Regions from separate parts of the Pelosinus sp. IPA-1 genome, predicted to be linked through region 3. Evidence: riboswitches for the same ligand, from Rfam matches in the RefSeq annotation. Region 3 holds a riboswitch; each other region holds the start of a gene.

Region 1 (7,691 bases), on a different contig from region 3:
CTGCTATTTATACTCGAAATTATTATGCCAACATAGGAATCATCAATGTTGATCCTCGTCCTTTATTATTGGATCAGGAGAGAATAATTGCGAATCGTATTCGTGAAATCATCAGTAAGTGTAAGGGGAAGGAAGAGAATTAATGAAAAATGTAACTGTTCGTTTAAATTTATTAGCTAAGGATCGTCAGAATGCCTTGGACATTGTAGAGGCTGCTGAGGGGCAAGTATATATTGGAATGATGGTTAAAAATTTTAACTCCAATGATGAAGCGATAGATAAAATTCTAGAATTTCAGCAAGCTAACATTCCGGTTTCTGTTGGTTTAGGGGCGGGAGATCCTGCTCAATGGAGTCGGGTTGCTGAAGTGGCGATAAAAACAAAACCAGTACATGTAAATCAAGTGTTCCCGGCTGCTGGTTATACCCTAGCAGGATTAAAAGGTGTTGGCAGCGATCATACAATGGTGAATGCGTTGATTAGCCCTGTAAGTCTTGGAAAGGTATCTGTATGTACAGGACCACAAAGTCAAAATTTCCAAGATAGTATCTCTTGCGATGGTGCTGCTGCTATGCTACATGAAATTGGCATACATTCTGTAAAGTTTTATCCGATTGAAGGGCAATCAAGATTAGACGAAGTTGCTGCAATGGTACGAGCAGCTGTTCGGCAAGGAATTAGAATATTTGAACCTACGGGCGGAATTGATATTCATTCGGTTGGCAAGGTGGTAGAGGTTTGTGCTGAAAATGGTGCTGAAGTTATCATTCCTCACATTTATACTGCACTGGTAGACAAGGCAACAGGTCTAACCGATCCTAAGAAAGTTGCTGAGTTACTTACAGCACTGTCAGGGAACTAATGTAAAAAAGGAAAAGAATGATAGACCACTCTTTTGAAAGAATTTTCGGAAGGGTGGTTTATCTTACATTACACACTAATTTATTGGTAAGCTGCGTTGATTCCATGTAGTAAGGTTATTTTCTTATTGATTAGGAGGGAATTCTATGCACTATTTAGATGTTAAATTAGTTGCTATTGATTTGGATGGGACGCTGCTACATGATAGGCGCCAAATTCCCGAAGAAACCATTCAGGTTATTCAGCAGGTTAAACAGCAAGGCGTAATAGTTACATTGGCTTCAGGCAGATCCTTTTGCTCGGTGATTCCTTATGCAAATCAGTTAAAGATAGAAGTACCCTTGATTACTCATTGTGGTGCTTACGTTGCCGATATAAAAAAGGAAAAGATTATTACTCGAAGGCCTATCGACGCAGCTAAGTCAACAGAAATTATTAGTTTTTTCGAGGAGCAAGGTTACTATATTAAGGTGTATTGTAATGAGATGTTCTTTGTACAGGAAGCAACGCCTAAAACCATTGAATTTTCGAGGAATTTTAATATTCCTTATACAGTCGTGGGAAGGGGACAACTAAGGAGATTGAATGAGGCACCTTTTCGTATTGTTTTACAAGATGAGCCAAAGCGCATTCAGTATGCCAAAGAGCAGCTTAGCCAATGGAAGGATGCGGTCACTGTTTTTCAAGATTCACCAAGGGGGTTGGAAATCGTAGATGTCGAGGTAAATAAGGGCCTTGCGTTAGGTACTATTTGCCGAGAATTGGGAATTCCTTTATCACAAGCATTAGCCATTGGAAATGAAGGAAATGATATTGCAATGCTTCGAGCTGTGGGATTGGGAATTGGGATGGGAAATGCGAGTGCGGAATTAAAGCAGCATGCGGATATTATCATCCCTAAAAGCAATTTAGAAAGAGGAGTGGAATACGCTTTAAGGAAGTATGTTTTAAAAGAAAACATATAATACTATACAATATAAATAATTCTGCATAATAAGGCTTTTACTAGAGGCTTTACTCGTGTTAGGATAAAGGAAAGGACTGGAATTATTTTAAAAGGAGAGTGTTCTATGTTTAAACAGATCCACGTTTTCCCCTTAGCGTTGAGTATGATGATGCTTTCTACTACGTCTAGTGCAGTAGGAGCTCCAGAAAATTCTCAGATTGCTGACCGAGCCCAAATACAGGCTGAATATAAATGGAATCTTGAGGATTTATACACAAGCGATGATGCTTGGCAGGTAGACTACAACAAGGTGAAAGCTATGTTGCCTAAGATTACCGAATTTAAAGGTAGGCTGCATCTTTCGGGTAAGGAGATGCTTGCGTGTCTTACACTTCGTGATGAAGTAACCATGATTACAGGCAAGTTGTATCCTTTTGCCCGTATGCATCAAGATGAAAATACGGCTGATAATAAGTACCAAGCATTAACTGGCAAAGCTCAATCATTAAATGTGGAAGTTAGTGCCGCTACTTCCTTTATTGAGCCTGAAATTGTTTCTATGCCAACGGAAAAATTGCAGGAAATTAGACGTCAGGAAAAAGGGCTAGCAATTTATAACTTTTATTTTGATAGTTTAATCCAGCAAAAAGAACATGTGCTTTCTCCTAAGGAGGAAGCACTACTATCAAAAGCAGGGGAAGTAGCGGAAACTCCTGCTACAGTTTTTAATGTTTTAGCAAATGCAGAAGTTCGATTTCCTAACATCAAAGATGAGCAAGGACAGGAGGTCCAATTAAGTGAAGGTCGTTACACCACTTACCTTCGCTCATCGGATCGGCGTGTTCGTCAGGAAGCCTTTGCTGGTGTACTGGGTTCTTATGGTCAGTATCGTAACACCTTGGCAGCAACTCTCAATGGGCATGTCAAACAGCATGTGTTTTTCGCCCAAGCCCATAAGTTTCCTTCGGCACAGGAAGCTGCTCTTACGCCAAATCATATTCCTGTAGCTGTTTATGATAATTTAATTCGTACCGTCAATCAAAATCTTGCCCCACTACATCGGTATGTAGCCTTAAAGAAGAAGGCCTTAGGCGTAGACGAAATACATATGTATGATTTATATGCACCGATTGTAAAGGATATAGACATAAAATTGACTTATCCAGAGGCTTTGGAGGTTGTAAGGCAAGCTTTAGCTCCTTTAGGGGAAGAGTATATCGAAAACTTTAACAAAGGTATAGCAGCAAGTTGGATCGATGTTTATGAAAACCAGGGAAAACGTTCAGGTGCCTATTCTTGGGGCGTTTACGGCATACATCCGTTTGTCCTTTTGAATTATCATGGAAGATATAGCGATGCTTCTACATTAGCCCATGAGATGGGGCATGCCATGCATAGCTACTATAGTGCCAAGCACCAGCCTTATCCTACTTCTGACTATGTGATCTTTACAGCAGAAACTGCTTCTACTACCAATGAAATTTTACTCATTGATTATATGCTGAAGCACACAGAAGATAAAAAGACAAAAATATATCTCTTAAATCAATACTTAGAAAATATTCGTACTACCTTATATCGCCAGACCATGTTTGCCGAATTTGAAAAAGCAATTCACGAAAAAAGTGAGCAAGGGGAAACCTTGACGGCTGATGTGATGGAAGGCATGTATCATGAACTTAATGTAAAATATTTTGGTAGTGATATGGTTGTAGATAAAGAAATTGATATAGAATGGGCTCGAATTCCTCACTTTTATCGTAATTTTTATGTATATCAATATGCAACTGGTTATTCAGCAGCAACGGCCTTTGCTGAAAAATTACAAACAGAAGGTAAGACGGCCCAAGAACGCTACAGTACCTATTTCTTAAAAGCTGGTGGTTCAGATACACCAATCAATATTTTAAAACATGCTGGTGTAGATATGTCTACCCCTGAGCCTATCGAAATTACGTTACAGAAATTTAATCGGCTATTAGATGAATTGGAAATGTTAATGAAAGAAGAATAGTTCATAATTAAATAGTATCTTAATTTAACTAAAATGGCGCCAGATCATTCCTTGATCTGGCGTCATTTTTGCTATTATAAGCTTTTAAATTGGGGGAGATATTCTTTGTGAGCTTCTAACATTTCATCAAATAAAACTTTAGCCATTTTATCGGAAGCGACCAACGGGTTCATTGTCATAGCTAGTAAAGCTTTATTATAGTCGCCTGTAACAGCTGCATCAATAACTACTCTTTCGAAGGATTTAATCTGTTGTACTAATCCGTTTATTTGTATGGGAAGCTCACCGATAGCAATTGGTTGAGGACCATCTTTAGTGATCACACAGCTTACTTCTACAATGGAGTCAGGCGAAATTCCGGCAATTGCCCCATTATTTCTCGTATCTACGGGTTGAATATCACGCTTGTCATTATATATTGAATTTATCAATCTACAGGCTGCATCGCTATAGTAGGCTCCACCACGTTGTTCTAATTGTGGTGGTTTTATGTCCAAATTCGGATCTTTATACAATTCGAACAGGTCATCCTCCAGTTTTTTTACTGTTTCAGCTCTAGTTTCCCCTTTGGCAAACTCTTCTAATTCCTTTTCCAACATTTCATCTTTTTTGAAATAGTATCTGTGATAGGGACAAGGTATTACATTTAATCCTAGTACAAATTCAGGTATCCAATTAATATTGATAACATTTTTTACAGTACTCGGCATCTTGCCAGCAGCAATATTATCAATCACTGATTTGGTAATGTTCTCACCATCTAAATATGCATTTAAACCAAATACCATATGATTCAAACCGGCAAAGTCAATTCGAATTCTACTGTGTTCAACATTGTATAGTTTGGCTATTGCCATTTCCATGCCAATAGGTACATTACATAAGCCGATAACCTTCTTATTTTTCCCATATCTCAGTACAGCTTCCGTGATCATTCCTGAGGGATTGGTGAAGTTGATTAGCCAAGCATTTGGGCATAATTCTGCCATATCTTTATCAATTTCAAGTATGACTGGAATAGTTCGCAGTGTCTTAAACATCCCGCCGGCACCATTGGTTTCTTGTCCAATATAACCATGGTTTAATGGAATTCTTTCATCCTTTATTCGTGCATTTAAGAGGCCTACGCGAAATTGTGTCGTTACAAAATCCGCATTGGGCAGAGCCTCTCTTCTATCTAGAGTCGTGTGTATTTCCATTGGTACCCCGGATTTTTTGACCATTCTTTTAGCAAGATCACTTACAATCTTTAATTTTTCTTTGCCTGCGTCAATATCTACTAACCACAGTTCGTGAATGGGCAGTTCATCATATCTTTTTATGAATCCTTCAATAATCTCCGGTGTATAACTTGAGCCGCCACCGATTGTCACAATTTTTAACCCCTTCATAATAAAACCTCCTAATATACTCGGAATTTTTATCTCTAGAATAATCATATAGTTCTACCAGAAGGAGCGCAATTACGATAAAGTAAAACTGTACTAGTACAGTTTTACTTTAAGAGAAGGGAATACGCATTAGCTATTCCTCGTAGTGAGATAAAAGAACTTCTTACCCTTTTTCGGAGAATGGAGGCTGTATTTTGTCCAGAATAAGGCAATCACAACAGGGTCATAATAAGTGTATATCGATTATGGGAGGCTTGGTTGTGAGCAATCAAATAATATTATGGTCTATGTTAATTCTTCCTTGGCTAACTCTCTTCTTCATGCCTAGAGAGGAAATTAAGCGATGGATGCCCGCAGCCTTGTTTGTAATAGTAACGAATACTTTAATTGTTGATGTAGGCGTTACTTGGAAGGTATGGGAGACCCGTGAGAATGTTTATCCGCTTAGCGAAATGATAAGTTTTGTTTATGGTGCATTGCCAATCGGCGCGATGTGGATTCTCAAATATACTTATGGGCGGTTTTGGTCGTATGCAATTGTTCAGATCATAGGCAGTTTACTATTAATCCTTTTGGTACAGCCCTTGTTACACCGCCGAGGAATATTCGTGTGGCTTGACGAAAATGCTCTTGCGGGGATTGGGGCATTTACAACGACGGTCGTGCATTTAATTTCCGTCTATATTTATCAAATGTGGCAGGATGGTATATTATTCTCCTCCGAACGAATCAATATCTCTCCTAACTTGCAGCCAACGGCAGCTAAGCCGCTAGACAAGAATGAACAAGATAAAAATCCGTAGGAAATCACCAATACATGGTTGCTATTAGCGCTACATCATGATATAGTAATAGCACTAGGTTTACAACGTTACAATTAAATATTAAATCTTATCCAGAGTGGTGGAGGGACTGGCCCAATGACACCCAGCAACCGGCAGTAATGCAGTGGTGCTAATTCCAGCAGGAGCAATCCTGGGAGATAAGAAGGTTTACTATGTAATAAAAACCCTTCTTATTTATAAGAGGGGTTTTTTTATATTTGAGATGGTGAGGAGAGGGTATATGGATGCTGTTAGATAACAGCCGTAGCATGCAGACAACGTTAACTTACTTTCCAGGATTTAAGTGGCGGCCTTATTTAAAGATGGCTAAAGTAGCTGATACAGAAAATCCCTTGTACCTCAAATTAGGGGGGATATTAAAAGAGGTTATTGTAGCATATGAAACCTATGGACATATATCTGAAAACGGCGATAATGTTATACTCTTACATCACGCCTTGACAGGTGATAGTCATCCAGCCGCCCATAACCAGCATGACGAAAAAGGTTGGTGGGAACCACTGGTTGGTTCAGGGTGCCCCCTAGATACAGATAAGTATTTTATTATTTGTGCCAATGTGCTTGGTGGTTGTCAAGGGACAACAGGTCCAGCTTCCCCTAACTTAGAAAATGGGCTGGCTTATGGCATGGATTTCCCGGAAATAACTTTATTAGACATGGTACAGGTACAGAAACGATTACTAGATTTGCTGGGGATTAAACATGTTAAGTTAATTATTGGCGGTTCCATGGGTGGAATGCAATCTTTGGAGTGGGCTGTAACCTATCCTGATTTTATGGATGGTGTTATGGCAATTGCCGCTCCAGGATATTCATCTTCTCAGTCCATTGCTTATAATAAGGTAGCACGGCAAGCTATAACTCTTGACCCAGGTTGGCAAGGTGGAAATTACTATGGCGGGAATGGTCCAGAAAAAGGATTAGCAATTGCCCGATCGGTAGGTATGATTACCTATCAATCCGAATTGTCTATGGAAGGAAAATTTGGACGGAAACGCCGCAATGGATGTTTTGAAATTGAAAATTACCTAGATCATCAAGGTAATAGCTTAGCGCGCCGTTTTGATGCGAATTCTTACTTATATTTACTACGAGTCTTAGATTATTATAATTTGTCAGATAGCTGTAAAAGCTATGAGGATGCTTTAGCCCAAATTACGGGGAAAGTAATGGTTGTGGGGGTAAGTTCTGATATTTTATATCCTCCTTACCAGCAAGAAGAATTGGTGGAAGCTATGCGCGATTGCGGAGTGGATGCCGAGTATGCCTTACTTGAAAGTCCTCATGGTCATGATGGTTTTTTAATTGATTTTCATTTATTAAGGCCCTTGATCAATGAGTTTATAAAAAAGCTAACTATAGGTAAAGTAACTAAAAACTAGGAGGATGTATAACATGTCAGTACAAGAAAAATTACGTTTTGATTCATTAGCCGTTCACGGTGGTCAGGAGCCAGATCCGACAACAGGATCACGAGCAGTTCCCATTTATCAAACTACTGCTTATAATTTTCGTGATAGCGAGCACGCTGCCAATTTATTTGGTTTAAAAGAGTCTGGTAATATTTACAGTCGCTTGACTAATCCTACTACTGATGTCTTAGAAAAACGCATTACAGCTCTTGAAGGTGGAGT
Region 2 (7,691 bases), on a different contig from region 3:
GCGTGACACTTTCTTCCATCACTTATTTTATACAAATCAGTACCTTGGATCTGTACCACTTCTTATAGATCTTGCTGAAAGAGAGCCGTGGACAAATAACGTTCTCCTGAATCAGGTAGCAATACGACAATATTTTTCCCTTTATTTTCAGGCCGGTTTGCAAGCTGAATCGCAGCAAAAGTAGCAGCACCGCTTGAAATACCTACGAGCAATCCTTCTGATTTAGCTAATTCTCGAGCTGCTGTGAATGCATCTTCATTGTGCACACCAAAAATTTCATCTACAACGTCTAAGTTAATTACTGCAGGTACAAATCCGGCTCCGATTCCCTGAATCTTATGAGGACCAGGCTTTCCACCGGATAACACAGGTGAATCAAATGGCTCTACTGCAACAATCTTAATATTAGGATTTCGTTTTTTTAATACTTCCGCTACCCCCGTAATGGTACCTCCAGTACCTACACCAGCAACGAAGATATCTACTTGTCCGTCTGTATCTCTCCAGATTTCTTCAGCTGTCGTTTGCCTGTGTATTTCAGGATTAGCAGGATTATTAAACTGTTGTAAGATAATCGAATTACTATTTTCGTCAACCAATTGTTCAGCCTTGCCAATAGCCCCTTTCATCCCCTCTACACCTGGTGTTAATACTAATTCAGCGCCCAAGGCTTTCAGTAGATTACGTCTTTCTATACTCATAGTATCAGGCATGCATAAAACTAATTTGTAGCCCTTTGCAGCCGCAACAAAGGCTAAGGCGATACCTGTATTACCACTGGTAGGTTCAATAATCGTAGTATCTTTATTAATGAGTCCTTGTTTTTCCGCTTCCGCAATCATAGCATAACCAATACGATCTTTTACACTGCTCAACGGATTAAAATATTCTAATTTAGCAATTACTTTTGCCCCTATTGCTTTTTCCTTATTATAGTTAGTAAGTTCCAACAGCGGTGTATTACCGATGAGATCCGTCAACTGTTTTGCAATCTTAGCCATAGTAAATTACCTCCACCAATTTTATTAGCTAGCTACGAAAAGAAAAAGGCTAAGGAAGCTCCCCTCAAAAAGGAGCATTCCTTAGCCTTCAGTTTTCTGATCAGCCGCTCAATATTTCATTAAATATAAATTAACACAAATAACAAACTTTGTCAATCCTTTTTAAATACCATCGCCATAAATTCCTTCGACTTCAGGAAAACGACGCTTTTCGGTTTTTTCAACCTGAACTGCTTTACCATCCTTTATTTTTATAACCAACTGCCCATATTTTAAAGAAGATAGTTCTCCTAATATTTTATTGCGAAGAACACTGGTTTCCTCTATACTTTTTTTCTCTTTTCCAGTTTGGGTTTTTTTCTGATTTGAAATAATAATTTTTTCAGTACGCTCAATCTGAATAATGTGTCCATCTTGCACTACTAAAACGATTTCACCAAAATCTATGTTTTGGATACTCTCATCAATGACTGCAAGTGCTTTTGCAGAAAATGAACTTTTTTCCTTCATATTGACTTCTCCTTTATTCCGAAAGTGCCTGTTCTAAATCAGTGATAATATCTTGAGCATCTTCAATACCTACCGATAAACGTAATAAACAGTCCGATATTCCTAGTCGCTCACGAACATCACTAGGCACATCCGCATGGGTCTGCACCGCTGGTAATGTAATAAGGGATTCTACCCCGCCTAGACTCTCAGCAAATCGAATTAATTTAACCTTTCGCAATACTTGCGCTGCCAATTGGGAATTATCAACAACAAAGGACAGCATGCCTCCATAACCCGAGGACTGACTATCATGTATTTCCTTCCCTGGATGCTCCATTAAACCTGGATAATATACATTTACCACTTTGGGATGCTTTTTTAGCCATTTGGCAATAATTTGAGAATTTTCATTATGCTTTTCCATACGCAATGCTAAGGTTTTTATACTGCGAATTAATAACCAACTATCACTCGGCCCAAGAACTCCGCCTGTTGAATTTTGTACATAGCGTATACGGGCACCTAACTCAGCGTCTCGAGCAACAACCAATCCACAGACTAGATCATTATGACCTGCTAAATATTTAGTACCACTGTGAATTACGATATCAGCTCCGAGTTCTAAGGGACGTTGAAAATAAGGCGTTAAAAAAGTATTATCAACGATTGTATGAATATTCATTTCCTGCGCTAGTGCAATTATAGCACGTATATCAACAATTTTCATTAATGGGTTGGTAGGTGTTTCTACCAAAATAGCCTTCGTTAGAGGGGTAATCGCTTGTGCTACCTCTTCTTTACTACTGCCGTCTACAAAGCTTACCGTTAACCCAAAATTACTGAATATCTTATCGATCACTCTATAGGTACCACCATAACAGTCTTCTACTACAACTAAATGATCTCCTGATTTATAAATCATTAGTATCGCTGTAATCGCAGCCATGCCTGAAGAAAAGGCTAATCCTACTGCACCGCCTTCTAATGTAGCAATTCCCTCTTCTAATACTTTTCTTGTAGGATTTTGGCTACGGGTATAGTCAAAACCAGTACTCTCACCAAGAGCCGGATGGCGAAAGGTAGCGGATTGATAGATAGGTGTGCTTAGCGCTCCTGTTTTTGTATCCGTACAGACACCAATGTGTACAATTTTAGAGTCTAATCTCATAATATCCTCCTATTTTATGTTTTCTAAATAAAATAAACCTCTTTCCGAGGAAAGAGGTTTATGCAATGAAAAACGTCTTCCTCTTATCTTTCAGGATAATTATCCTGCTGGAATTAGCACCACTGCATTACTGCCGGTTGCTGGGTGTCATAGGGCCAGTCCCTCGACCACTCTCGATAAGAGCTTATTTATTTTTTTGATAATACCATATATAAATGATCTCTGTCAATACTTATCTAATTTTTTAAAGGTGGTATCATAGCCAGTTACATACTAAAAACTTTGATTTTTCCTGGAGCAACCCGAATATCAAGGGGAAGCTTAGGACCTAACTCTCCATCCAAATCACTATCTACCTCTTCTGTACATTCAATGTAAATATGTTCGGCTTGTATACAAGTAACATATTTACTATTACAGTGTATGCCTTTTAAAAAGCTGATAAATAAACCCATTAATTCTGGCAGATTACATTTATTTACAATAAATAAATCAAGTTTACCATCATCAATCTTAGCGTCTGGTACTAGATTAGGGAATCCCCCTACATTGCCACTATTCATTACAAGAAACAAAAATACGTCTTCCTCTATGACTTGGCCATCAGCAACAAATCGCATTTTTAAAGCTCGAAAATTAGGCAGCTCTCCAAGGCCTTTTAAATAATAAGCTATTTTCCCCAGTGTATTTTTTAGCATACTATCCGCACTGTGGGCTACTGATGTCAGCAGTCCAGCACTAGCAACATTAAAAAAGTATTTATTATTTACTTTTCCTACATCAAAGGTTTTGCTTTTTCCTGCAGTAATAACTTCTACACAAGTTTCAATATTTTTATCTAATTGTAGATAAGCCGCAAAATCATTTGATGTACCACTAGGAATAATGCCTAATGGCAAATCAATTTCACCTTCAAGCATACTATTTATCACCTCATGAATGGTTCCATCCCCACCCGATGCAATAATGCCATCTACAGCTATTTCCCGAGATAACATAACGAAACTCTTAGTCTCTTGTTCATTACTAACTCGCAGTGGAATGATGATACATCCCTTTTTTTGAAAACATTCAATCACATGATCTAATTTAAATTTAAAACTTGCATCACCTGATACAGGGTTATACACAAGAATAAACTTTCGCAAGCACAGATCCCTCCTTGGTGCAATAACAATAATACACTTACTTTCCTATATATAATCTATTGTATTTCATTCTAAGTATAAAAGTCTAGCAATTTATCCGATTACTAAACCGCTCTAAGACTCCCATCTTCTATAAGTGGGAGTTAAAACTCCATATGAATCAAGTCTTCTTTATCTAGGATAATTGTAGATATTACCTGTTTACATAATACATTTTTTTCAGTATTATTATTCTGTTAGTAATTATAAATTATCACTCTACTAAAATAGGAGGTTATTATATGAATAAATACCGTAAGCCCATTATACTTCTTACCCTTCTCACTTTCTCTTTCACTTTAATTATGCCAATACCTGCGGCAATGGCGGCTTCGCCTTTGGATACATTATCCCAAACTATGTCTTCGGACAATAATAAATCGTCTTCCTTTAATTTCTTAAATGTATTGATTGGCATGTTATTAGGAAATTTATTAGGGAAAAGCAATCCGCTCCAAAATCCAGCCGTCAATATCACGCCTTTAGCACCATCTAATGATGGTAAGTCACTTACTAATACAGACAAAGGTAATGCTATAATCGCAACTGCCAAAACCTATTTGGGCGTCCCTTATGTCTTTGGAGGAGAATCACCTGTTACCGGGCTTGACTGTTCAAGTTTTACCCAACTTGTTATGAAAGAAAATGGTATTACTCTTCCTCGGACTGCAGCTGAGCAATATGAAATAGGTACTCCTGTAGATAAATCAAATCTACAAATTGGCGACTTAATTTTCTTCACCACATATAAACCTGGTGCATCTCATGTTGGTTTCTATATGGGTAATCAACAATTTATTCATGATAGTTCCGTTGCAAAACAAGTAACAATTAGTTCTTTGAGTGACGCTTATTACACGGAACATTATATTGGAGCGCGTCGTTACATTAAGTAAAAAGATAAAGTCCTTCTTTGAAGACCAGCACTTACTCAGTGCTGGTTTTTCCTTTAACTCGATACTCTTAACTATGCCGTAAACAAAAAAGCACAGGCTACAACCTATGCTCTTAAAAACTTATAAAGATAGTACATCCAATTTATCGTTTTCCTGCTATGTTCAAACCCCGCTATCCAGCAGGTGGGTGCTTTAAAAATCATGCTTTTACCGTCCTCTCCTAGGAGGCGTGATAGCTACATAATCGTAGGCTCCCAAAATCGATGAGTCGGTTGAACATAGCTAAGAGTAACGTGTACCCTAGAAATACTATCGTTTTACATTTCGTATAATATCACAGAATTGTCAGAAAATCAAGTCATGATGCCTAACTTTTCATTATCGGAGATGTTGTCATTCAGGTTACTGACCAGTAGATAGATTCCACCTTTATGAGGAATTAATCTATGTTCTTGCACATCGATATGTTTTACAATTTCGAATTGATTGCGTTCATAGGTTCGTCTTGCTACTGCATTATCAGCCATCACCATTAAACTTAGTCTGTTATACCCATTGTCTTTTGCTCTTTGCTTTGTCAATTCAATTAATTTACTCCCAATACCTGTGCCACGAAATGCACCATCTACATAAATGGAATCTAAAAACCAGCTATCCTCAACTCGCGAATTATAGAAATCTTTTAGAAATGTGAGTCGGTCATTAGGAAAGAAACTTCTAGTATTATCGGTAATGCCATGATATCGGGCTGAATAAGAATAAACAATGCCTACAATATTCCCTTGATACTCTGCAACAATTGCATTTTCATAGGAATCAGTTCCCTGCTTTTCTTTTATTGATTTCGCCATTACTTGGGTGGGCGTATATTGATCTAGCAAATCATGAAACAAAAATTCTACAATGCCACCTGATGCACGATCGATTCCTTCAGCAATTTTGAGACTATCTTCTTCTCTTCCAGTACGGTATATAATATCCATAATTATATAACCTCCTTAATCTAAAAATAGTATTATATGCTTCTAACACTAAATTTAAATGCAGAAGCGTAATTTTAATCTAGTATTGGATATAATTATACAATATTTTTCTTGATATGTTACACTTTTTTTAATACAAAAAGTATCTCAATAATTGAACGCCATAAGAAAAACGCTTCGCGTCCTTTTTTAAATAAACGTTTTGAAACACAAAGACACAAAGCCGCTTTGCGGACACGGAGAACACAAAGGGGTAGAAAATGTCTCTGTGTTCTTTGTTCATCTTTGTGTTCTCTGTGTTTAACGTGCTCTTTTGTGTGCTGCATTGCATCTTTGTGGTTCAGTGGTTTTACCCCAAAAAACTTATACTTTCTGATTATAGAACAAAGAGGCATTTGACGGCTCGCATAGCGAGCTATCAAATGCCTCTTATATTCGAAGGAGTTACTTTTTACTTCTTATGATTGAGCAAGTCTTTTATACGTTGCCAATCTTTCTTTAGCGTCTTTTTCTGTTTTCGCAAATAATGCTTCAGCTGTTTCTGGGTATTGTTTCTTAAGGGATGCAAATCTTACTTCGCCCATCAAGAATTCTTGGAAATTAGCTGTTGGTTCTTTGGAGTCCAGAATGAACGGGTTCTTGTCTTGATCTTTCAATGCTGGGTTATATCTGTACATGCCCCAATATCCGCATTCTACAGCATTTTTAATTTCAAGTTGGCTAAAGCCCATGCCTTTTCTTAAACCGTGGCTGATACAAGGAGCATATGCAATTACAAGGGATGGACCTGGATATGCTTCTGCTTCAGCAATTGCTTTTAATGCTTGATTTTTATCAGCACCCATAGCAATCTGCGCTACATACACATAGCCATAACTCATAGCCATCATACCAAGATCTTTTTTCTTCGTCATTTTTCCGCTAGCAGCAAATTGAGCAATCGCTGCGGCAGGAGTTGATTTAGAAGCTTGACCGCCAGTATTTGAATAGATTTCAGTATCAAGTACTAAAACATTTACATCTTCTCCAGACGCTAACACGTGATCTAAACCGCCGTAGCCGATATCGTAAGCCCAGCCGTCGCCACCGAAGATCCATTGTGATCTCTTAACTAAGAAATCTTTGTTTTTATCAATTTCGTTCAATATTGCATTGTCGCCTTTTTCCGCAGCAACAAGGGCAGTGACACGATCAGCTCTCAAACGACTTGCTTCACCGCTATCCTTATGATCTAACCAATCTGCCAAAGCAGCTTTTAGCTCTGCACTAACGTTGAGTTCCATAGCTTCTTTCACTGTAGCAGCTAATTTTTCTCTTAACGCTTTTACGCCTAAATGCATACCAAGACCAAATTCAGCATTATCTTCAAATAGGGAGTTAGCCCAAGCTGGACCATGTCCTTCATTATTTGTTGTATATGGTATCGACGGAGCACTTCCGCCCCAGATAGATGTACAACCAGTAGCGTTAGCAACCATCATTCTATCACCGAACAATTGGGTAACAAGTTTAACGTAAGGAGTTTCACCACAACCTGCACAAGCACCAGAGAATTCTAATAAAGGCTGCTCGAATTGGCTTCCCTTAACAGTATTCTTATTCATAGGATTTTCTTTTTTCGAAATATTGTCTAGATGATCCCACAATGGTACTTCATTCATTTGCGTATCAAGTGGTTTCATGATTAATGCTTTTTCTTTTGCAGGGCAAACTTCAGCACAGTTTCCACAACCAGTACAATCAAGAGGGGAAATTGCTAATCTAAACTGCAAGTCTTTAGCGCCGACCGCGGCTTTTGCAGTAAATCCTTCTGGAGCATTTTTCATTTCCTCTTCATTCACTAGAACAGGTCTGATTACAGCATGTGGACATACAAATGCGCACTGATTACATTGGATACATTTATCCATTTGCCATTCAGGAACATTAATCGCAATACCACGTTTTTCATAAGCAGATGTTCC
Region 3 (7,691 bases):
AGTAATGATATTTGTACTTCCTCTGTGGGCAAAGCAACTAGGTATGGGGGCTGGACCTGCCGGGGCCTGGATTGGTACTTCGGAGTTTGCTGATGCAGCTGGCTTTGCGGCTGCTGAGGCAATGGGAGATGAAAGATCTGTTAAAACCTTTACGCTAATGAAAGTTGTTGGTCGAGACATGTTTGTCGGTGTATGGGCGTTGGTGGTTGCTTTTTTATCCGTAACAATTTGGGAAAACAAAAGTTCTGCTACAGCGGAGCGTATCGATAAAGGAGAAATATGGCGTCGTTTCCCTAAATTTATCATCGGTTTTTTTGCAGCCTCAATCTTTGTCACAATGCTTATTGCAATGATGGAACCGAAATCCGCGTCGGATTTTTCAAAAGATGCTATAGGCTCCATTAAAACATTACGTGGCTGGACATTTACTTGGACCTTTCTGAGTATTGGATTTACCACCCGTTTCCGTGAGTTAACTTCGTTTGGTTGGAAACCGTTAGTGGCATTTACCATTGGTGTGCTAATCAATGTGCCCCTTGGTTATTGGCTATCAAATGTAGTGTTTGTAGACTATTGGTTGAACATTAAATAAATTAAGTTTCATGGAACTAAGAATAATTAGCAAGGAATTGCCAGAGGAGGGAAAAATCACGGGTAAATCACATAAATCAATGGTAAATCATCTGACCCGAATTATTTTAAAACCCGTGGAGGAACCCTTGTTTAGTGGTCACTTTCTAAAGAACGATGTAGTTGATGCCCAGGCAGTAAGAAATTTTGGCTTACAATTGCAGCACAGAGCGGAACGGGTTGCTTTAATGATGGAATTGTTGGCGGCAAAAGAGTTTTCTTTTCATTTTCAACAGGGTTCTATTTTTGCTGATTCGTCGGTGATGGAAGGGCAAGAGGCAAAAGAATATTTACTGGGAAATGGATTTCTTGATCAAGAATTTCAAATATTTCTAGAGTATGGGCGTAAATGGGGAATTATGTAGCGTTGTATTTTAAAAATAGAGTTAAGATTGGATGTTAGTGAATGAGCCAATTATATCTAGGCTGGTTAGGAAAACTAAAGGCTAGATTTACCCTAGGGGGTAAGTCTGGCCTTTTTTCTTAAGTCTTTTTTTCTGCTACATGTTTTTAGATTACCGCAAGGGAGAGTAAGTAAAGAACCTTATAATAAAGATAGATCGAAAGGCGTTTCCTGATAAACATAGTAGTTGAGCCAGTTAGAAAAGAGCAGGTTGGCAGCACTTCGCCAGAGGACTACTGGTGTTTGTGTGGGGTCATCATTAGGGTAATAATTTTGTGGGATTTGAACTGATAACCCTTGAGCAAAATCCCGATCATATTCAGCCTTGAGAGAAAGAGGATCGTATTCTGAATGGCCTGCGATGAAGAATTGTCTACCTGTTAGATCAGCGGCAGCATACACTCCGGAAATATCAGACTCTGACAAGATGCGCAGCTTAGGATTTTTTAGGATATCTTCCCGTTTAAATTCAGTATGTCTGGAATGGGGAACATGAAAGATATCATCAAAACCACGGAATAGTTTGACTTGTTCCGTATCATTCTTTTTGTGGGGGAAAACTCCAAATATTTTTTGTGGAAGATCATATTTTGGAATACCATAGTGGTAGTATAGTCCGGCTTGGGATGCCCAGCAAATATGGAGAGTAGAATATACATGGGTTTTACTCCATTCCATAATTTCGCAAAGTTCATCCCAGTAGGCTACCTGTTCAAAGGGAATTTGTTCGACAGGTGCACCCGTAATAATCATGCCATCATAGTTGCGAGATTTTATATCCTCGAATGTTTCATAAAATTTAATCAGATGTTCTTGTGATGTATTGGTAGGACAATAAGTAGCAGTATACATGAAGTCAACTTCCACTTGCAGAGGAGAATTACCTAGCAGGCGGAGTAATTGAGTCTCAGTAGTAATCTTGATAGGCATGAGATTTAAAATTAATATTTTAAGAGGACGTATATCTTGGGTATAGGCTCGGTTCTCATGAATTACGAAAATGTTTTCACTTTCCAGGATGTTGGTAGCAGGTAAATTGTTAGGAATTTTTATAGGCATAGTGCATTCCTCCATTTTTTTGATATTATAAAAACTCGCTAGAAGGCTGTTATGCTCTTCTAATCAAGTAGGGTAACAAAAAGAGCCCCTTTCCGAGGAAAGGGGCTCTTTAAACCGCACATTCCTCTCATCTTTCAGGATTGCTCCTGCTGGAATTAGCACCGTTGCATTGCTGCCGGCTGCCGGGTGTCATAGGGCCAGTCCCTCGACCTCTCTAGATAAGAGTTTAATATTAATTTATGAATAATATTAACATAGGTAAATAAGTAAGTCAAAGTAAAATTTAATAAAAGGTTTTACAAAATGTCATACTATATTGACAAAGTGACCAAGCTGAATATAATAAAAGTTAAAGATTGTCAATTTCAAGGATGAATGACTATGAAAAAAGGTCAAGCTCTTTCTGAAATGAAAGTGGTTTGATCTCTTTTATTTAATTGGTGAGACATTGGTTGTATAACAAACAAGGAGACTCATGTTATATGTTGAAAACACATAATAAGAATGCGCAAGTTTCTTCCCTCATTCACTGCAAGTCATATGTACATTTTTGGTTTTCTAGGGTTCTGACAACTCTGGCGTATCAAATGCTAGCTGTTGCCGTGGGGTGGCAAGTCTACGAGTTGACTGATAGTCCCTTCTATTTAGGGTTGGTTGGTCTTGCTCAGTTTTTGCCAATGTTTTTACTAACTCTTGTTGTTGGGCATGTGGCGGACCGTTTTAATCGTCAGAAAGTTATTTGTATTTGTCAAATAACGGAAGGCGTGGGGGTAGGTTTGTTGGCAATCGGAAGTTATACTGGTTGGCTTAGCAAAGAAAGTATCATTACCATTGTATTTCTGATCGGCGCAGCCAGGGCTTTTGAGGGACCGACGATGCAAGCTTTTATGCCTGGATTGGTATCGGCTAAGATTTTTCCGCAAGCTTTGGCGACTGTTAGTTCGGCAAATCAGACAGCCAATATCATAGGGCCGGCAATTGGGGGATTACTTTATGCTGCAGGTCCTGGCTATGTTTATTGTACAATTAGTGTACTTTTTCTAGGTGCCAGTCTTCTTATTTCTAGAATTAAAATTCAACGTGAAATACGGAAAGTCCATGCTGTTAATCTACGAGAATTATTTGCTGGGATCACTTTTATTCGTCGAAAACCCACAATACTTGGTGCCATATCCCTGGATCTTTTTGCTGTACTGTTAGGAGGAGCAACTGCTCTATTGCCGATTTATGCTAAAGATGTGCTTTTTATTGGGCCAGAGGGAGTGGGGATTTTACGCTCAGCACCAGCCGTAGGTGCCTTATTGATGTCAGGTCTTTTAGCCCATTATCCTCTTAAACGTAAAGTCGGTCGAACGATGTTTAGCGCTGTATTTGTTTTTGGACTGGCTACCATTGTATTTGCCTTATCAACGTCCTTTGCTTTATCTCTCGCTTCATTAGTTGTCCTTGGTGCTGCAGATGTCATCAGCGTTGTCATTCGTTCCTCCTTAGTGCAATTGCAGACGCCAGATGAAATGCGGGGAAGAGTGAGTGCAGTCAACTCAATGTTTATTGGAACTTCTAATCAATTAGGAGAATTTGAGTCTGGTGTAACGGCAGCTTTTTTCGGTACAGTGCCTGCACTGCTGATTGGTGGTATTGGCACAGTATTGGTTGTTATTCTATGGATAAAACTATTTCCCGAACTCGCTCAAGCTGATCGAATCGCATCTTGACAAAGTGCTATAAACAAGTATATTATATAAACAAATTAGAACGTAAAGCTGATCAGTAGTAATGACTGAAGGCAAAGAAAGGTTCCTTGTGAAGGAATCAATCTTTGCCTTTTTATTTTAAGTATGTATTACTAAAGTTAATAATAAGAGAAAAGGAAGTGTATAGTATGTCTAAAGTTGCTGTTGCGAGTACTGATGGAATAGCCATTAATGAGCATTTTGGTAGAGCGGAAGAATTCTGGATTTATGAAAGCAATGAAGGGGGAGCTTACCAATTTATTGAACGTAGAAAAAAAACGCTTGAAGAATCTGAAGGCGATCATGCTACTACAGTTCAATTACTTGCTGATGTTGAAGTTGTACTAGTTAACAAAATTGGCCCGGGAGCGGAGAAAGAATTGCGACGTGAGGGGATAATTGCCTTAAGTGTATCTGGTACCATTGATAAAGCCCTTAGCGCTTATGCAAAAAGAGGAAAGTTTATCAAGAATAATGCACTACTAGGGACAATAAAAGGATGCCAGGCATCTGGTGGCTTAGGGTGTTCGAATAGATGTAAATGAGTAAGAGTAGGTCAAATTTCCTTAAATGTAACTTGAGTTTATAAGCTGATAGAAGAATTAATTTTTAGTAGTATTAGGTGTCAAATTATTGCTTCTTAGTAAAGACAAAGGAAGGAAACAGATGATTGATTATAAGCCGATAGGTATCATTCACTCGCCCTTTAAAGAGGCAAAGGGGACACCAATTCAAGCTGTTGCAGCCCAGGAGATTGTTGGTAGTATTGAATTAGATCCAGAATACGTTGCAGGCTTAAAAGATATTGAGGGGTTTTCTCATCTTATGTTGCTGTACCACTTTCATTTGATTAGGGAGTCTTCTTTGCTAGTAAAACCTTTTCTGGATAATGAGCTGCACGGAATTTTTGCTACCCGATCACCAAGTCGACCTAACTCAATTGGCATATCAGTTGTACGTCTGATTAAGGTCGAAGGCAATACACTGTATATTAAGGATGTAGATACTATCGATGGGACTCCTTTATTAGATATAAAACCTTATGTACCAAAATTTGATGTCAGAGAAACTGAAAAGACTGGGTGGTTCGAAAAAAGTATACATAAACTTTCACATACAAAAGATGATGGTAGATTCATAAAATGAGTTATCAATGGCCATTATGTCTAGAAAAAACGAATAGATTCTAGAGTAGAACCTTGCCGACTGGTCGAAGAACTAGAGGCTATAGTCCATTTTATAATGGAATATAGCCTCTTTATTTTTATAATTGGCTATTTGCCGAATAGAAAGGTTAAGGAAGGTGGACTGAATGATTACAATTGAGGATTTAAATAAAGATTATATTACGCCTCATGCTAGGATAAATGCCTTGCGTAATATAAATTTGCAAGTTGAAAAAGGCGATATTTTTGGCATTATCGGTTTTAGTGGAGCTGGTAAATCAACTTTAATTAGATGTTTAAATCGCCTTGAAGAACCTGATTCAGGTAAGGTTATCATAGCAGGGCAAGACATTACAGCTATGAACAAACAGCATTTAAAGTTGGCTAGAAGAAAAATAGGTATGATTTTTCAGCAATTTAATTTACTTGATGCAAAAAATGTTTTTGAAAATGTTGCCTTTCCTTTGAAGGTTTCCGGATATCCTAAGAAGCAAATCAGGCATCGGGTGGAAGAAATTCTTGAGTTAGTTGGTTTGGCAGATAAAGCCAAAGCATACCCCTTGCAATTAAGTGGAGGACAAAAGCAAAGAGTTGGTATTGCTAGGGCTCTTTCCAATAAGCCAGATGTGCTACTTAGTGATGAAGCGACGTCTGCTCTTGATCCCCAAACAACCTATTCCATATTGGAACTTCTAAAAGATATCAATAAGAAATTGGGTTTAACAATTGTCCTAATTACCCACGAACTTGATGTATTGAAACATATTTGCAACAATATGGCTGTTATCGAGCAGGGAAGAATTGTTGAAAATGGCCCAGTTGAAAAATTCTTCTTAAATCCTGAGAGTGATACGGCGAAACGATTTATTAGCATTTTGCAGGGGTTTGAAGCAAAGCGTGTATATAAGGAAGGTGGTGGGATTTGAACGACGATGTATTAGAGCTACTACTCACTGGTCTTGGTGAAACAGTTTACATGGTAACCCTTTCTACTCTCATTGCCTTCGCGATTGGATTGCCACTTGGAATTATATTAGTAGCTACAGAAAAAGGCAATGTGTTGGAAGCCCCCAAAATCAATAAAGCTTTGGGGACAATTATCAATATAGTACGTTCATTTCCAACCATTATTCTTATTGTTGTTTTACTTCCTTTAGCTAGGTTTATTGTGGGAACGACCCTGGGGGCTACGGCAGCAGTTGTACCCTTAGCCATTGGAGCCGCACCATTCATTGCTAGAATTATTGAGAACTGCCTTAAGGAGGTTAGTTTTGGTAAAATCGAAGCGGCGACGGCCATTGGCGCTAACCCTTTAACGATCATTACAAAAGTACTTATTCCTGAAGCTCTGCCTTCTCTCATCCGCGGGTTGACCATTGCAGTGGTAGGAATTATAGGTATGACGGCAGTTGCTGGGGCAATTGGGGCAGGAGGTTTGGGGAGCCTTGCCATACGGTTTGGATATATGAGATATCGAGATGATATTATGATTGCTACTGTCATAACCTTGATTATTCTAGTGCAAGGTGTGCAGTTTGGTGGTGATTTTTTAGCTAACTATATTAATGGGAAAAGGTATAAATTTGATTAAAAATATAGGAAAAAGGGTGATTTGTATGTTGAAAAAAAGTATTCTCTTTAAAATTATCATTGGAGTTATCAGTATTATCATGGTTGCCGGTTTATTTACTGGATGCTCATCTAAAAAGGAAAGCGCCCCAGCAAGTACTAGTAAATCAGAAGTAACTGTAAAAGTGGGAGCAGCAGTAGTGCCACATGCGGAAATTTTAAATTTTATAAAACCTAAATTGAAGCAGGAAGGGATCAATCTTGAAGTGGTTGTGCTGGATGATGAGGCGCAATTAAATCCTGCATTGCAAACAAAAGCAATTGATGCTAATTATTTTCAACACGTTCCTTACTATGAATCTGTAGCAAAAGAAAAGGGGTATAATTTTGTTGTAGCTGCGAAAGTGCATGTAGAACCCATTGGCTTATATTCACAAAAAATAAAAAGCAAAGATGAGCTGAAAGAAGGTGCTACCATCGCTATTCCTAACAATCCCTCCAATGAGTATCGATCTCTAGTCTTATTACAATCCCAGGGTTTGATTAAATTAAAAGAAGGGATTGCTAATTTTGCGGCGACTCCTAGAGACATTGTAGAAAATCCGAAAAAACTGAAATTTGTTGAAGTTGACTCCGCACAACTAACCCGTTCACTACCTGATGTTGATGGTGCAATTATCAATACTAATTTCATTCTTGAAGCAAAAATAGATCCTAAAACGGCACTCTTTAGAGAAGATGCGAATTCACCTTATGCAAATGATTTATTTGTAAGAAAAGGTGAGGAAAGTAGGCCAGAAATTAAGAAAATAGGAGAAATACTAACTTCTCCTGATGTGAAGAAATTCATCCAGGATAAGTATGGAGTGGCTGTAGTTCCTGCATTTTAATTATAAAAGTAAAGGCTGGGCAGGTTTTAATTCTGACCAGCCTTTTAAAAAATCATAAAATTAATGTGTTAAGCGAGGGAGGTAAGGATGAGTAAAATTAATCTTAATGCTTCAGAGGTCCAAACTCGAGAATCACGTCTGGGGTCGATTACAGGGTTTGCAGGCACTGCTGGAGAGTTAGTTGGATGCGCTCGAGCTGGTACGCTAAAAGAGAGTGAAAGAAGTTTTAGCCAATGTATGG
Region 4 (7,691 bases), on a different contig from region 3:
AACTACCAGTGGGTGGTCTATTGAAGGGGATCCTACAGAAGGTGCGTTAGTGATTGCGGCAGCTAAGGCGGATATTTGGCGCAGTGAAATGGAGAAAAATCAGCGACGTTTAGCTGAAATCCCTTTTGAATCAGAACGTTGTCGAATGTCGGTTCTCTATGAGAAAAATAACAAAAATGTTATTTATGTCAAAGGTGCTCCGGATGTTATTTTAGATATGTGCCAACATTATATGAATAATAGCACCGAATCACCGCTTTCTGCGGCTATAAAAAGCGATATTCTGGAACAAAATGAAAAAATGACAGATCAGGCTCTTAGGGTATTGGCCGTGGCTTACCGACAGATTACAAAGATGGAGGCTAGTCATGTAAGCGAAGAGTTGGAAAAGGATTTAGTTTTTGTTGGTTTGATTGGTATGATTGATCCGCCTAGACAAGAAGTAAAGCCTGCAATTGCTTTATGTCGGCAAGCTGGAATAAAGACGATTATGATTACTGGAGATCATCGTAATACTGCAGTAGCAATTGCTAAGGAACTGCAAATGTTTAAAGAAGAGAAAAACCAAGCTCTTACTGGTAATGAACTTGATGAATTAAATGACGGCGAATTGGCTAAGATCATCAATAGTGTTACCGTATATGCTCGTGTATCTCCAACTCATAAGTTGCGTATTGTCAAAGCGTTAAAACGTCAGGGACATATTGTAGCTATGACTGGAGATGGTGTTAATGATGCACCTGCTATCAAAGAAGCTGACATTGGAATCGCGATGGGATTTACAGGCACTGATGTTACCAAAGAGGCAGCAGCGATGGTTTTAGCGGATGATAATTTTGCTACTATTGTTGCTGCTGTAGAAGAAGGTCGAGGTATTTATGATAACATACGAAAATTTATTCGGTATTTGCTATCTTGTAATTTAGGCGAAGTGCTCACCATGTTTATTGCTACACTCGCTGGATTGCCTTTGCCCTTGTTGCCCGTACAAATTTTATGGGTTAATCTAGTTACTGATGGGCTACCAGCTATGGCTTTAGGAGTAGATCCTAACAATCATGATATTATGAATAGGCCACCAAGGCAGCCGCGAGAAAGTGTATTTTCTCGTGGGTTAAGCCTTAAAATCATTACACGTGGTTTTCAAATCGGTATTAGTACAGTATTGGTTTTTGCAGGAGTATATTTTTTAAAAAATGATTTAACACTGGCTAGAACAATGGCCTTTTGTACTTTGGTTTTTTGTCAGATGTTTCATGTTTTTGACTGTCGGTCCGAAAGGTTTAGTATCTTTGAAATTGGCATGTTTAAAAATAAATATCTGATTTTTGCCACGGTCTGTTCTGTGTTTATGCAATTGTTAGTTGTGTATCATCCCTTTATGAGGGAAATTTTTGCCACGGTTCCTCTTGGTTTGTCGGATTGGTTAGTAGTGCTGTGCATTTCTGGGTGGACTTTTATTATAGGTGCGATTAAACATCTATTTTTTCGTAGGCGGGTGCCTCGTTCCGTTTTGGGGCGGGTGCATTAATAGAATTGAAATTTTAAGTTTAAAATGAGGAGAATAGGACATGAAGTTTAATTTTAGTAAATGGCATGGTTTGGGAAATGATTTTGTAATTGTTAATGGATTGGAAGAAAGTATTGAAAATTATGAAGAAATGGCGATTAAGGTTTGTGACCGGCATTTTGGGATAGGAGCAGATGGATTAGTTATATTATTAAAGTCAGAAATAGCTGACTTTAAAATGAGAATTTTCAATTCAGACGGTAGTGAAGCTGAAATGTGTGGTAATGTCACACGGTGTATGGCTCGTTATGTGTTTGAGCACGGCCTAACAGATAAGAAAAAAATTACGTTAGAAACGAAAGCCGGTATTATTAAACCAGAACTAATTTTTACCAATGGTATACTTGATACCGTAAAAGTTGATATGGGAGAACCGCGCCTTAAGCGAAGTGAAATACCGATGGTCGGGAACGCTGATGAACAGGTAATTAACGAAATATTACGAGTTGGCGATATTGAATACAACATTACGTGCGTATCTATGGGAAATCCCCATTGTATAATATTTGTTGATGACCTTACTTTAGTTGATCTATCTGTAATCGGACCCAAAATTGAGACAGATCCTATCTTCCCGAAGAAAACGAATGTTGAATTCGTGCAAGTATTAAATAAACAAAAATTACGTATGCGTGTTTGGGAACGCGGTGCTGGTGTTACTATGGCTTGTGGTACAGGAACTTGTGCTACATTAGTAGCAGCGGTACTCAATGGTAAAGCAGATCGGCAAGCTACAATTGAATTAGACGGGGGTACTTTGTTTATTGAATGGGGTTTGGATAATCATATTTATATGTCTGGCCCAGCAGTAGAAGTTTTTCGTGGCAAGTATCTTTGAGTTTTCTAGATAATAAAGAAAAGTCCAACTTCTCTAAAAATTAGGAGTTGGATTTTTTATTTGAAAGGAATTTTTCTATTTGTGGTGTAATAATATACCTCATAAGAGTAGGGAGGTGCTATAGTGAGATTTTTTACTTTGACAGTGATTTTCTTATTACTATCATTTAGTCAGACTTTTGCAATATCTCCGGTTAATATTGATGTTATAAAAGAGGCGCAGGATTATGGTAAATCGAATGCACAAAATCAATTAAAGGATTTCTTGCTGCCATGGATGTCTTATGAAGAGAAAGCGATAAAGTTAAATGATACAGCAGAACGTTCGTATTTATACACTTCCTTTTTGCTCATAGCAACAGACGCTCGAGAAAAGAATTTATTAGGGCGTAATGTTACTGCGTTAGATAGTGAAAGTATATTGGCAGATTACTCAGGCTTATTAAGCTTTAGTACAGTTTTGTTTGGGGGGAAACAGGATTTCACTCAAAACGCTAATGTAATACTTAAACAGGCTGGCAAAGAAATTAAGGCATACCAGACGGTAATTCCTTCTAAAGCCGAAAAGAATACTGGAGAATCAGGGCAAAATACATTTACTGCTCAATGTTACTTTTATTTTTTAGAAAAAGACATTGTACTTGATATTCCTATCATATTACTGATTAAAACAAACGATAAAATAGAACATTCTTTCTACTTTGATATTGCAAAGATAAAATAAAAGATTCTTTAAACAATGGTATACCTAGATAATAAGCGAAAAAGGGATTTAGTGAAAGTATGGAGAAGTATTTAAAGAGATTTGGATAATTGTAATATTATCGTTAATAATAAAAATGTGCAAAGAAAGGAGCCGCTTAGTGTGATAAAAAGTATGACTGGGTTTGGGCGTGGCGAATATATGGATAATGAATACAGACTAATTGTAGAAATTAAAGCTGTAAATCATCGTTATAATGAAATCGTTATTCGTATGCCTAAGAATTTAGGACCACTTGAAGATAAAATTCGGCGCAGTGTATCTAGTGCACTAGTAAGAGGCCGTATTGATGTTTTTATAACAATAGACGAGTATGGAGAAAAGAAAAGAGCTGTTCGGATTGACAAAGAATTAGCAGTGGCTTATAATAAAGCTTTAGATGAATTATCAGAATTATTTGCTATGCCAGTAAAGGATAGAATTTATCAAATAGCAAAATATCCTGATGTTATTCGCGCTGAGGAAGTAACAGAAGATGCTTTATCTTTGTGGCCTAAATTGTCTCAAGCCGTTTCTATAGCGGTCAATAATCTTATGCAGATGCGTATAACAGAAGGGTTAAATATTCAGCAAGATTTGATAGCGCGTATCGCAGTGATTGAATCATATATTAAATCAGTAGAAGAGCGTGCTCCTCAAGTTTTAGTAGAGTACCGGGAAAAGATATTGGGACGTATGCGTGATTTATTGGGGATGATAGGAGAAGAACCTGACGTCGGCAGATTGGTACAGGAAGCAGCGATTTTTGCTGATAAAACGAATATAACTGAGGAGTTAGTACGTTTAAAAAGTCATTTGGCACAATTTCATACTGCATTACATATTGATGAGGCAGTAGGAAGAAAATTGGATTTCATCGTGCAGGAGATTAATCGTGAGACGAATACAATTGCTTCAAAAGCGAATGATTTTACTGTAGCCAACATAGTCGTAGAAATTAAAAGTGAAATTGAAAAAGTCAGAGAACAGATTCAAAATGTAGAGTAGAATCAAATAAAGAACCATAGGTAGATGCTAGCGATATAAAAAATAAGGGGGATTTTTATATGGAAATAAAACTTATCAATATTGGCTTTGGTAATATTGTATCTGCGAATAGAATCATATCTATTGTCAGTCCTGAATCGGCGCCAATTAAAAGAATTATTCAAGAAGCTCGTGACAGAGGAATGTTAATTGATGCAACTTATGGAAGACGTACTAGAGCTGTAATTATTACTGACAGTGATCATGTAATTTTATCTGCAGTGCAGCCTGAAACCGTAGCTCATCGCCTTGCCAGCAAAGAAACTAGCGAGGACACTGCAGAATAGCAGATGATGAAAGGAGCAGCATGTATGACAAAAGAGGGAATTTTACTTGTTTTATCTGGTCCATCTGGAGCAGGTAAAGGGACAATTTGTCAAGAATTGCTGCGTAGATATCCTGAATTAAACTATTCCATATCTGCCACTACACGGGCAGCACGTGTAGGAGAAAAACATGGGGTTAATTACTGGTTTGTTTCTCGTGAAGAATTTGAGAATATGATAAAAAATGATGAGTTGTTGGAATGGGCTGAAGTTTATGGCAATTTTTATGGAACACCATGCCGTCATGTAAAGGATTTATTACAAAATGGTAAGGATGTTGTCTTAGAAATAGATGCACAGGGAGCTACGCAGATAAAAAAAAGATTCCCCCAAGGAGTGTTTATCTATATTGCACCACCGTCCTTGGATGAGCTAGCGAATCGCATTCATAAAAGAGGTACTGACAGCTTGGATGTGATAAAGAAAAGGCTCAGTTGTGTTAATAATGAATTGACATACGTACATAATTATAACTACATAGTAGTAAATGATGAGGTGCAAGAAGCAACAAACAAGGTTTTATCAATTATTACTGCAGAAAAGTGCCAAGTGGTACGTAATGACAATATAGTGGAAGAAATATTAACTAATTTTAATAAATAAAACTTAGGGGGACTACTATGATTCATCCATCATTAGATGTTTTAGTGACTAAAGTTGATAGTAAATATACATTGGTTGTGCTTGCGGCTAAGCGTGCTCGAGAACTTATGGACGGTTCAGTACCCATGGTTGAGAGCAAGTCGAATAAGCAAGTAACCATTGCTTTAGAGGAAGTAGCGCAAGACAAAATATCCTATGAGCGGACCAAAAGCGGTATAAAGTAGGAGGTCGTTATGTTAAAGGGAAAGAATATTGTTGTTGGCGTAGCTGGTGGTATTTCTGCTTATAAAGTAGTGGATGTCGTTAGCCGTCTAAAAAAACAGGGCGCCAACATATATGTTATTATGACTAAGGCAGCGACTAACTTTGTTACCCCATTGACTTTCCGAGAAATAAGTGGACATCCGGTTGTAGTTGATATGTGGGCAGAAGCTACCAATTGGAATGTTGAACATATTGCATTAGCTAGTAGAGCAGATTTGTTTTTATTGGCTCCTGCAACGGGAAATATTATTGGTAAAATAGCCAATGGTATAGCGGATGATATGTTATCTACTACGGTTATGGCGACAACGGCACCAATCTTAATGGTGCCAGCTATGAATACGAATATGTATTTAAATACCATTGTTCAGCAAAATATTAGTAAGCTGACTCAATTAGATTATTACTTTATGGATCCAGATTGTGGTAAATTAGCATGTGGTACAGAGGGTGTAGGACGTTTACCTGAGCCAGAGGCTATTGTAGAAAAGGTAATTGAGATACTAAAAACCAATCATGATTTTACAGGGAAAAAGATATTAATTACTGCAGGTGGAACGCAGGAGGCAATTGATCCCGTAAGATATATCGGTAACCGCTCTAGTGGGAAAATGGGCTATGCATTGGCGGAGGTTGCTGCGCACAGAGGAGCAAAAGTCACTTTAATATCGGGACCTACTCATTTAGTTTCGCCACCTGGTGTTACAATAGAATTTGTACAATCAGCATCACAGATGCAGGATGCCGTATTGGCTCATTTTGCGGAAAGTGATATTGTGATAAAGGCAGCGGCAGTAGCGGATTATCGTCCACAGAGTATGTCGGAGCATAAAATTAAAAAGACTGGTGAGACGCTACATTTGATACTAGAGAAAAATCCGGATATCTTACTACAGCTTGGGCACCTAAAGAAACATCAGATATTGGTTGGTTTTGCTGCTGAAACTCAGGATTTACTAGTTCATGCACAAGATAAATTAACGAGAAAAAATTTAGATATGATTGTCGCTAATGATGTTACTATACCTGGTGCCGGATTTAATACGGACACAAATATAGCAAAATTGTTGTACCGTGACGGTCGTATAGAAGAGTTGCCTCAAATGTCTAAAAAAAGGCTAGCAGAAGTTATTTTAGATAAAATTCACATAGAATGTCGAAAATAGGTTGATTTTTGTTCTATTTTACTTTAAAATTTGATTTGGCAGAATTATATATTGGCTCATCAAGAGATGGTGGAGGGAATGGCCCGATGAAACCGCGGCAACCATTTGGAATATCCAAAAACGGTGCCAATTCCTGCGGTGAAATCCGCAAGATGGGAGAGTGACAGTGACAATCACCCTCCCTTATGGGAGTTTTTTTATTTTTATTAATTATTGGAGGTAGAAATTGTGGAAAAAAAACGCGTATTATTTACTTCAGAGTCTGTTACTGAAGGACATCCTGATAAAATGGCGGATCAGATTTCAGATGGTGTATTAGATGCCATTATGGCAAAAGATCCTATGGGACGGGTAGCATGTGAGACTTTGTTGACAACAGGTCAAGTACATGTAGTTGGTGAAATAACAACGAATTGTTATGTGGATATTCCTAAGATAGTACGTGATACAATTAAAGAAATTGGCTATACACGTGCAAAATATGGCTTTGATGGTGACACTTGTGGTGTACTGGTTTCCATAGGTGAGCAATCCGCTGATATTGCGATGGGTGTTGACAAGGCGCTAGAAGCAAAACAAGGACAAATGGATGATATTGAAGCAATCGGTGCTGGTGACCAAGGAATGATGTTTGGTTACGCAACCAATGAAACTCCAGAGTATATGCCATTGACAATATCCTTAGCACATAAGTTAGCTCGTCGTTTAACAGAAGTCCGTAAAAATGAAGAAGTTGATTATTTACGTCCTGATGGAAAAACACAAGTAACGGTGGAATATGAAGATGGACAACCTCTTCGTGTCGATACGATCGTAATTTCAACCCAGCACGGTCCTGAAGTTGAATTAGCAACTATTGAAAAAGATTTGATTGAAAAAGTTATTGTACCAATTGTTCCAGCTCATCTATTAGATGCAAATACGAAATACTATATTAACCCAACAGGCCGTTTTGTAATAGGTGGACCTCAAGGCGATGCTGGTTTGACTGGCCGTAAAATCATTGTTGATACATATGGTGGAATGGCACGTCATGGTGGCGGTGCATTCTCTGGTAAGGATTGTACCAAAGTAGATCGCTCAGCTGCCTATGCAGCTCGCTACGTTGCCAAAAACGTAGTTGCGGCAGGATTAGC

Evidence for each region. A riboswitch is a leader RNA that binds a small molecule or an ion and turns the genes downstream of it on or off. The one in region 3 is predicted to bind S-adenosylmethionine.
Region 1: it holds a riboswitch for S-adenosylmethionine, as region 3 does, so the genes downstream of both, metX (homoserine O-acetyltransferase MetX) here and metA (homoserine O-acetyltransferase MetA) in region 3, are expected to answer to the same signal.
Region 2: it holds a riboswitch for S-adenosylmethionine, as region 3 does, so the genes downstream of both, QSJ81_RS03425 (trans-sulfuration enzyme family protein) here and metA (homoserine O-acetyltransferase MetA) in region 3, are expected to answer to the same signal.
Region 4: it holds a riboswitch for S-adenosylmethionine, as region 3 does, so the genes downstream of both, metK (methionine adenosyltransferase) here and metA (homoserine O-acetyltransferase MetA) in region 3, are expected to answer to the same signal.

The regions. Positions count from the first base shown of each region.
Region 1 covers NZ_BSVC01000002.1:477,666-485,356, forward strand. Annotated here, with positions in the region: gene QSJ81_RS06015 (DgaE family pyridoxal phosphate-dependent ammonia lyase) at 1-143, shown strand, start outside; gene QSJ81_RS06020 (KDGP aldolase) at 143-862, shown strand; gene QSJ81_RS06025 (Cof-type HAD-IIB family hydrolase) at 1,008-1,826, shown strand; gene pepF (oligoendopeptidase F) at 1,932-3,821, shown strand; gene QSJ81_RS06035 (6-phospho-beta-glucosidase) at 3,896-5,212, opposite strand; gene QSJ81_RS06040 (hypothetical protein) at 5,473-6,015, shown strand; SAM riboswitch class I at 6,101-6,201, shown strand; gene metX (homoserine O-acetyltransferase MetX) at 6,282-7,439, shown strand; gene QSJ81_RS06050 (homocysteine synthase) at 7,453-7,691, shown strand, end outside.
Region 2 covers NZ_BSVC01000001.1:743,035-750,725, reverse strand. Annotated here, with positions in the region: gene cysK (cysteine synthase A) at 63-1,001, opposite strand; gene QSJ81_RS03430 (DUF2292 domain-containing protein) at 1,164-1,511, opposite strand; gene QSJ81_RS03425 (trans-sulfuration enzyme family protein) at 1,525-2,661, opposite strand; SAM riboswitch class I at 2,742-2,844, opposite strand; gene QSJ81_RS03420 (diacylglycerol/lipid kinase family protein) at 2,928-3,809, opposite strand; gene QSJ81_RS03415 (C40 family peptidase) at 4,091-4,744, shown strand; RNA gene ssrS (6S RNA) at 4,875-5,054, opposite strand; gene QSJ81_RS03405 (GNAT family N-acetyltransferase) at 5,098-5,727, opposite strand; gene nifJ (pyruvate:ferredoxin (flavodoxin) oxidoreductase) at 6,186-7,691, opposite strand, start outside.
Region 3 covers NZ_BSVC01000007.1:69,733-77,423, forward strand. Annotated here, with positions in the region: gene QSJ81_RS17405 (YeiH family protein) at 1-592, shown strand, start outside; gene QSJ81_RS17410 (hypothetical protein) at 720-995, shown strand; gene metA (homoserine O-acetyltransferase MetA) at 1,175-2,092, opposite strand; SAM riboswitch class I at 2,217-2,317, opposite strand; gene QSJ81_RS17420 (MFS transporter) at 2,575-3,807, shown strand; gene QSJ81_RS17425 (NifB/NifX family molybdenum-iron cluster-binding protein) at 3,975-4,370, shown strand; gene tsaA (tRNA (N6-threonylcarbamoyladenosine(37)-N6)-methyltransferase TrmO) at 4,492-4,971, shown strand; gene QSJ81_RS17435 (methionine ABC transporter ATP-binding protein) at 5,138-5,917, shown strand; gene QSJ81_RS17440 (methionine ABC transporter permease) at 5,914-6,582, shown strand; gene QSJ81_RS17445 (MetQ/NlpA family ABC transporter substrate-binding protein) at 6,608-7,450, shown strand; gene QSJ81_RS17450 (nitrogenase component 1) at 7,538-7,691, shown strand, end outside.
Region 4 covers NZ_BSVC01000004.1:476,215-483,905, reverse strand. Annotated here, with positions in the region: gene QSJ81_RS12185 (calcium-transporting P-type ATPase, PMR1-type) at 1-1,531, shown strand, start outside; gene dapF (diaminopimelate epimerase) at 1,572-2,408, shown strand; gene QSJ81_RS12175 (hypothetical protein) at 2,532-3,131, shown strand; gene QSJ81_RS12170 (YicC/YloC family endoribonuclease) at 3,273-4,157, shown strand; gene remA (extracellular matrix/biofilm regulator RemA) at 4,217-4,483, shown strand; gene gmk (guanylate kinase) at 4,508-5,125, shown strand; gene rpoZ (DNA-directed RNA polymerase subunit omega) at 5,143-5,349, shown strand; gene coaBC (bifunctional phosphopantothenoylcysteine decarboxylase/phosphopantothenate--cysteine ligase CoaBC) at 5,359-6,555, shown strand; SAM riboswitch class I at 6,609-6,714, shown strand; gene metK (methionine adenosyltransferase) at 6,784-7,691, shown strand, end outside.